2 regions of the Rhizobium sp. 01T444 genome follow, and region 2 is predicted to be linked to the other one. Evidence: predicted binding sites of a transcription regulator. Region 2 holds the regulator's gene; the other holds the start of a gene.
The links. The regulator PhoB, encoded in region 2, activates phosphate uptake and scavenging genes when phosphate is short. The targets are predictions, from matches to a motif close to TGTCATNNANCTGTCAT.
Positions count from the first base shown of each region.

Region 1: a site for PhoB is predicted at 2,495-2,511, ahead of AC1DTN_RS15855 (DUF1045 domain-containing protein). Genes of this name have one in related genera too.

Region 1 is NZ_JBFTPD010000010.1:71,554-75,746, forward strand. Features, by position in the region: gene phnD (phosphonate ABC transporter substrate-binding protein) at 1-75, shown strand, start outside; gene phnE (phosphonate ABC transporter, permease protein PhnE) at 143-1,108, shown strand; gene phnE (phosphonate ABC transporter, permease protein PhnE) at 1,116-2,462, shown strand; gene AC1DTN_RS15855 (DUF1045 domain-containing protein) at 2,602-3,297, shown strand; gene AC1DTN_RS15860 (alpha-D-ribose 1-methylphosphonate 5-triphosphate diphosphatase) at 3,311-4,193, shown strand, end outside.
Region 2 is NZ_JBFTPD010000001.1:294,942-299,134, reverse strand. Features, by position in the region: gene pstB (phosphate ABC transporter ATP-binding protein PstB) at 1-439, shown strand, start outside; gene phoU (phosphate signaling complex protein PhoU) at 484-1,197, shown strand; gene phoB (phosphate regulon transcriptional regulator PhoB) at 1,329-2,012, shown strand; gene AC1DTN_RS01420 (pyrroline-5-carboxylate reductase) at 2,209-2,970, opposite strand; gene AC1DTN_RS01415 (GcrA family cell cycle regulator) at 3,302-3,832, opposite strand.

The DNA of each region.
Region 1 (4,193 bases), on a different contig from region 2:
AAGGGCTACTCCCCGGTCAAGCACGACTTCTACRACGCCGTTGTAGAAGTTCGTAAGGCTGCCATCGGCGGCTAATTGCGCCATTCGTATACGGGGCGGCCGGCAACGGCCGCCCTTTTTCTTGTGACCAGGCGAGGCGCTCATGACTATTGCCGATACACAACCGCATGTGCCGATGCAGAGCACGAAGGATATCGCCACCGCTTGGGACAAGATGATCGCCAGGCGGCGCTTCTACACCATCCTCGGTCTGGTCATCCTGTTCGCGGCCTTCGTAAGCTCCGTGCGTTTTGCCGACGAAAGCAATGCCGGTCACTTCTTCGACCGCCTTCCGCACCTTTTCGACTTCCTGAGTTGGCTGATCCCGAAGGACTGGGCCGACGTCTGGCGCGCGCTTTTCGACATAGCGAGCCCGAACGACAAGGGCGGCGAAGAATTCAACTTCTTCAAGGGCCGCGTCTACGTCTGGGGTGATTTCTATATTCCCGAATATTTCGAGCTGATGATCATCACGATCAATATCGCGCTCGTCTCGACCATCATCGCCTTCATCTTCGCGGTTCCGCTCAGCTTCTTTGCAGCGCGCAATCTGACGAAGAACTGGCCGCTGCGCATCTTTACCAAGCGCCTCATGGAATTTCTGCGCGCTTTTCCCGAGATCGTCATTGCCGGCCTGTTTTCGGCAATCCTGTCGATCGGTCCGGTAGCCGCCATCATCGCGATCACGCTCCATACGATCGGCGCACTCGGCAAGCTCTTCTACGAAGTCGCCGAGAATATCGACATGAAACCGGACGAAGGCATGAGGGCCGTCGGCGCGAACTGGATAGAGCGCGTGCGTTTCGCCGCGCTGCCGCAGGTCATGCCGAACTATGCGTCCTAYGCGCTGCTGCGCCTTGAGATCAACGTGCGCGCATCCACCATCATCGGCGCCGTCGGCGGCGGCGGTATCGGTGAAGAGCTCAAGCTCTCCATTTCCCGCGGCTTCGGCGCCAAGACCGTGGCGCTGGTGCTGTTGCTCTTCGTGACGATCGTCGCGGTCGACCAGTTCTCCGCCTGGCTGCGCCGCCGGCTCGTCGGCGAACACGCCTTCCTCCTGCAACATTGAGGCCGCCATGACGGTAATCGACGCAAACCGCATGCATGAGATCGAAACGCGCTACCCGGAATATTTCCACCGGTCCTTTCGCCAGCGTTTCGGTGGCCTGCTGATCGTTCTCGCGACGATCCTCTACGGCAGCTACGCCGTCTGGTTCTTCGACCTGCCGAAAGTCATCGCCGAAGCCCATTGGGAACGCTTCGGCATCTATATGAGTCAGTGGATCAGCTACGATGTGCAGCCGGAATTCCGTCTCGAGGATGATGGCACCATCCAGACACGTTACCCGCGCTTTTCGCCGCTTGGCGACGATCCGCATCCGGACTGGGTGAAGGCCAATGCCGATGGCAGCATCACGGTTCTCGTCAGCGGCAGCGGCCGCACGGTGACCGTCAGCAAGAGCCAGACGGTGATCACAGCCCATGGCGTCACGGTGCCGGTCGACGTTACCAGTGGCGCGCCGAAGGTTGTAGGTCCGGTTCCGAACTGGATGACGGTCTATGACGATAACGTGCTCGCCAATCTTGGCTTTGCCGGCGATGTCAGCATCTCGGTCGATCGCGTGAAGGTGCGCAAGCGCTTCATCGGCTGGGCGAACTTTGTCTTCGACACGCAGTCGCCCTTTTTCGACAAGCCGGCAAGCGAAGTCATCAGCCTCATCGTTTCCGGCCCGCGCATCCATCCCGACCAGTCGAACCTGTCACTCGCCTTCGATAGCATCTGGAACAACAGCGAATGGCAGCATGGCGACGTCTGGACCAAGCTCTTCCAGACCATTGTGATGGCCTTCCTCGGCACGCTGCTCGGCTCGCTCGCGGCCTTCCCGCTCGCCTTCATGGCGGCGCGTAACATCACGCCGAACAGGTTCCTCAATCAGGCTCTGAAACGCTCCTTTGATTTCCTGCGCTCGGTTGACATGCTGATCTGGGCCCTCTTCCTGACGCGCGCCTTCGGTCCGGGTCCGCTTGCCGGTTCCGGCGCCATCTTCCTCACGGAGACCGGCACGCTCGGAAAGCTCTATTCGGAAGGCCTTGAGAACATCGACAACAAGCCGCGTGAAGGCGTGAAATCGACAGGCGCCTCGACCGTGCTCGTTCATCGGTACGGCATCATGCCGCAGATCGTTCCTGTTATCGTCAGCCAGACGCTCTACCAGTGGGAATCAAACGTGCGCGGCGCGACGATCATCGGTGCGGTCGGCGCCGGCGGTATCGGTCTCAAGCTCTGGGAGGCCATGCGCACCAATTCCAACTGGGAAAACGTCGCCTACATGGTCATCCTGATCCTGATCGTCGTCTTCCTGTTCGACGCCGCATCGAACGCGCTGCGCCATCGCCTGATGGGCACCCAGGCCGGTCACTGAGCCCAAGTAAAAGATGATGACGGCCCTGCCGTCATCATCATTCTGTCATGGAAATCTTTTAGCCGGAGCGTGCTTGCGGTTCGCCGCCAAATCACTGCACATTGCCCTCCCCGTTCGGACGATCTCCAGGATAAAAGCCTTGCGCTACGCTCTCTATTTTTCGCCGTCCAAGGATGATCCTCTGACGGATGCGGCCTCCGTCTGGCTCGGCCGCGATGCCTTTACCGGCGAGACCTATCCTGCACCCGAATACGAGACATTGCCGGCTGGCGAACAATTCGAACTGACGGCCGATCCGCGCCGCTATGGCTTCCATGCGACGATCAAGGCGCCCTTCGAGCTTGCCTCCTCCGTGACCGAAAAGGACCTGATGGCGGTCGTCGAAGATTTCGCCGCCAACACGCCGGCCTTTGAAATCCCGGAGCTTGTGCTCGGCCAGCTTGGTCGCTTCTTCGCGCTTGTGCCGGGTTCGCTGCACCAACCACTTCAGGATTTCGCGGCAAAGGTGGTAAAGTCTTTCGAGCCGTTCCGGGCGGCACTCTCCGAGGCCGATATTATCAGGCGCAAACCGGAAAGGCTCTCTGAGAGCCAGCGCAATAATCTCATGCGCTGGGGCTATCCATATGTCATGGATGACTTCGGCTTCCACATGACGTTAACCGGCCAGGTGCCGGAAGAGCGCGCGGAAGTGATGAGGGCGATCCTGACGGAGCGTTTCGCAGCTTTTACCGGCAGGCCGCTTCGCATTTCCGGCCTTGCCGTCTTTAGCGAGGAGGCGCGCGGCGCGCCTTTCAAAGTCCACACGTGGCTGCCTCTTGCTGGCGCCAAAAGCTGAAAGATTTTCTGACATGAGCAAAGAAACCGTTCTCTCAAACGCCCGTATCGTTCTCGAGGACGATATTCTTTCGGGCTCCATTCTCATCCGTGACGGCAAGATCGCCGATATTTCGGAGGGCAATTCGGTAGCCGGCGAAGACTTTGAGGGCGACTACATCATCCCCGGCCTCGTCGAGCTGCACACGGACCATCTGGAAGGCCACTATTCGCCGCGTCCGGGCATCCGCTGGAACAAGACGGCGGCCATCCAGGCCCATGACGCGCAGATCGTCACCTCGGGCATCACCACGGTCTTCGACTGCCTGCGCATGGGTGCTGACGAAGACGGCGGTTTCGAGCACGGCGAAATGCGCGAGATGGCCGATGCCATTCAGTCCGCCGAAAAGGAAGGGCGCCTGCGCGCCGAGCATCTCATCCATCTGCGTTGCGAAGTTTCGGCCGACAACGTGCTGCAGCACTTCGCCGATTTCGAAAACGACCCTTATGTTCGTCTCGTCTCGCTGATGGACCATGCGCCCGGCCAGCGCCAGTTCCAGACAATGGACCAGTACATTTTTTACTATCAGAAGAAGCGCGGTCTTTCAGATGAGGAGTTTGCCCGCTTCTGCGCCAGACGCATCGCCGAGTCCGATCGCAATTCGACACCAAATCGCGACGCGATCTCCAAGGTCTGCGCCGAACGCGGCATCACAGTTGCGAGCCATGACGACGCCACATCTTCCCATGTCGACGAGGCGATTGAAAACGGCGTTCGCCTGGCCGAATTCCCGACCAGCATAGACGCAGCCCGGCTGTCGCATGAAAACGGCATGAGCGTTCTGATAGGCGCGCCGAACATCGTGCGCGGCAAATCGCACTCCGGCAATATCGCCGCGCGTGATCTGGCGCAGCTCG
Region 2 (4,193 bases):
CGGACCGCGCATCCACGGCCTCGCCAAATCCAAGGCCGACCTGGACCAGATCGTCGAGACGAGCCTGCAGCGCGCCGGCCTCTGGAATGAGGTCAAGGATCGCGTGCATGAATCCGGCACCGGCCTTTCCGGCGGTCAGCAGCAGCGTCTGTGCATCGCACGCGCCGTTGCCGTCAGCCCGGAAGTCATCCTGATGGACGAGCCCTGCTCGGCGCTCGACCCGATCGCGACTGCCAAGGTCGAAGAGCTGATCCATGAGCTGCGTGAAAACTACACCATCGTCATCGTGACGCATTCCATGCAGCAGGCCGCGCGCGTATCACAGCGTACGGCCATGTTCCACCTCGGCAACCTGGTCGAGGAAAACGACACCGACAAGATGTTCACCAATCCCGACGATCCGCGCACCCAGGACTATATCATGGGCCGGTTCGGCTGATTTTGGCGATGTGAAGCCTTCCCGATTTTCGAGGACAAAGCCCCATGGCATCGACACATATTTTTTCCGCTTACGATGACGATCTGAAATTCCTGTCCCGGCGCATTTCCGAGATGGGTGGTCTTGCCGAACAGATGGTCGGCGAGGCCGTCCGTGCGCTGGTCAACGGCGACACTGCGCTCGCCCAGAAGGTCATTTCCGACGACGTGATCCTTGATCACGCGGAACGCGAAATCAACGACAAGGCGATCGTCACGATCGCCCGTCGCCAGCCGATGGCCTCCGACCTTCGCGAGATCATGGGTTCGATCCGCATCGCCGCCGACCTCGAGCGTGTCGGCGACCTCGGCAAGAACACCGCAAAGCGCGTCATCGCCGTCCAGAGCACCGGCGTTCCGCGCAAGCTCGCCCGCGGTCTCGAGCATCTCTCCGAACTGGCGCTCGTCCAGCTCAAGGAAGTGCTCGACGTCTATACGACGCGTTCTGCGGACAAGGCCAAGTCCATCCGCGAGCGCGACGACGAGATCGACGCGATGTACACCTCGCTGTTCCGCGAACTCCTCACCTACATGATGGAAGATCCGCGCAACATCACGAGCTGCACGCATCTTCTCTTCTGCGCCAAGAACATCGAGCGCATCGGCGATCATGCGACCAACATCGCTGAGACGATCTATTACATGGCAACCGGCGCCCAGCCGGAGGGTGAGCGTCCGAAGGACGACAGCTCCAATACCGTCGGTGCGGTGACGGAGTAATCCGGACCTGCCAATTGCGTGCGCGCCCTGCGCTGGGGCGCGCAAAGGTCGCAGCCAATTCCAAGTTTCTGCATGGTCCGTTGCTTAAATCACCCCCGGTTTAAGGATCATGCATTAGGAGACTGACACGCATGATCCCAAGAGTTGCAGTTGTTGAAGATGAAGAGGCGCTGAGTGTGCTTCTCCGCTACAACCTCGAGGCTGAAGGTTTCGAGGTGGATACGATCCTCCGTGGCGACGAGGCCGAAATCCGGCTTCAGGAGCGCACGCCGGACCTGCTCATCCTTGACTGGATGCTGCCGGGCGTTTCCGGCATCGAACTCTGCCGCCGGCTGCGCATGCGGCCGGAGACCGAGCGCCTGCCGATCATCATGCTGACGGCACGCGGCGAAGAGAGCGAACGCGTTCGCGGTCTCTCGACCGGCGCGGACGACTATGTCGTCAAGCCCTTCTCCACGCCGGAACTCGTTGCCCGCGTCAAGGCGATGCTGCGACGCGCCCGTCCGGAGGTTCTCTCCACCGTTCTGAAGTGTGGTGATATCGAGCTCGATCGCGAAACCCATCGCGTTCATCGCAAGAGCCGCGAAGTGCGCCTCGGCCCGACCGAATTCCGCCTGCTCGAATTCCTGATGTCGTCGCCGGGCAGGGTCTTCTCCCGCTCGCAGCTTCTGGATGGCGTCTGGGGCCACGATATCTACGTGGACGAACGTACCGTCGACGTCCATGTCGGGCGCCTGCGTAAGGCGCTGAACTTCTCCAACATGCAGGATGTCATCCGCACCGTCCGCGGCGCGGGATATTCCATGGAAGCCTGATCCGAGTGATCGGAGGTCCAGACGGGTCGCTCGCTTGCCGGGCGGCCCGTTTGCTTATCTGGTGTCCTTCTGAAGAAACAGCGATGGGTAGGCCCGCCCTGTCCGTCGAGCTTGAAGCGACCTGTCTCGGCGAAGCACAGCTTCTTCTGGAAGCCGACACTAGGCGCCGAAAGCGAACTTCAAGAGGGTTTGCTTTCTACAGACGAATGCGTGCAAGAACTCGATCAAGAGCCTTTTGCAGAGCCACAGCGCCACCGAAATCGCGAAAGTCTTCGAGCACCTGTTCATTCAATCCGCCCTTGGTCGAATGCTCGCCGATGAGTTCATCAAAACTCGCGACAGGTTTCGAACGGGCAGCATGGGCGAGGCCGGAAAACAATTGACGGAGGTAGGCGTCGCCAGCCGTTCTCGAAAGCCCTTGGCTCTGCAGCCAGGTCGACGTCGCGTCCAGGATGCCGAAATAGGTGGCCATCAGGCAGCTCGCCACCGCGAGAAGTTCGAACTCAGGTCTGTTTTCAACCTGGATCGCCGTTCCGAGCGCCGAAAAGAGGGCGTGGGAAACCTCGTCGGGCGGGTAGATCGCAGTCGCGCCCTGAAGATCTGCGATGAACGGAAGTGGAATTGCCAGGCTCAGGCGAACTGGCTGATCGATCCACGCCAGCAGTTGATCCATTGGCGTGGCCGCGACGAAGCTGATGACATGGTGGCCCGGCCGAAATCGGAGCGAGCGGATGACCTCCTCGGCAATTTGCGGCCTCACCGCCACAAATACGAGATCGGATCGGTCGAGAACATCCTGGTTCCCCAAAGCGATCGACACATTCCGGTTTGCCGCCGCAAGGCGGGCGGCGACGCTTGCGCTGCGCGGTGACAGCACGATCGGTGTGTCGCGAAACGCTGTCTTGCCCAATCCGGTGACGACGGCCTCGGTAATCGTGCCCGTCCCGACGAACCCCATTGTCATCCGCTTTGGATCGATCTCCATTGGCACCCCTGACCGACTGTTTGCGCCGTGCTACTCCACGAGAATACCGCATCTGCATCAGAAAATCGCGTTACAGCGCCATGACCACCGTTCCATGCCAGCCTGGGGCTGAAACACATCGGTGGTGTTGGCCACGTAACTTCGCATTGTCAGGCATGGTGAACGACCGGCAGAGATCGGCCTCCGGCAGATAGTCGTGGTCAGGAGCGGTTTTCCAGTCCTCCTGTGCCGGCTAAAAAAATCACCCCTCCGCGCATAGGCGAGGAGGGGTGATGGCACGTTGCGTCTGTTGGAAGATCGCGGGTCAGGCGACCCGGACAGCCTTGCGGCGTTCGCTGACCGGCTGGTAGGCGAGGCGCTGGTGATAGTTGCAATAGGGCGAGGAATCCGGGGAGTCGCAGCCGCAGAAGTAGAAGTCGTCCTTCAGCGGATCGCCGACCGGCCACTTGCAGGTGCGCTCCGTCAGTTCCGTCAGGCCAAGGCGGCGTGAAATCGGCACGACCACATTCTTGGCCGGCACGTATTCCATTTCCTCGACCGTTTCGATCTCGATCTCTTCCTTCAGCATCGTTGCGCCCTGCTGGCGGGTAACGGTGCGGGTGGTGATGCGAGACGCATAGTTCGGGGCGCGCGGAGCCGACGTATTGCGCTTCGTTGCGCGCGCAGCGGTTGCCGTGCCGCCGGCCTTGGCGCGGCCGGGAAGACTGAGCCGGTGAACCTTGCCGATAACAGCGTTTCTACTCACTCCGCCAAGCTGCGCAGCGATCTGGCTGGCGCTCAGCCCCTCTGACCAAAGCTTCTTGAGCTTCTCGACACGCTCGTCTGTCCAGTTCATTGCCCTGTCTCCACCTTTCGCGTTGGTGATGGCAGAATCCCTCACCGTTGCCTCGGAAGTCTCCGAAGCAAGAAACGCCTGATCAATTTTGGTGACTAGTTCCGCCGCATGCAGTCTAGTAATTGAACTTTAACCTAGTGTGAGCCTGACTCTGTGACAAGAGTCGCGTGAATCCGATGAATCCGAATTCGGGGTTTTCCCCAACTTGCTTCCCCGGAGAGTCATTTCTGCAACATTAGCTGTTGATAGACCTGCAAGTCTGATTTGAGGCTTGACGCATGTGCTAAATCCTCAGTTTTGTTGACATTGCAGTGCGAAAAGTAAATAGTGCTTCCTGCCGCCGCAAGGCGGCATTTTTGAT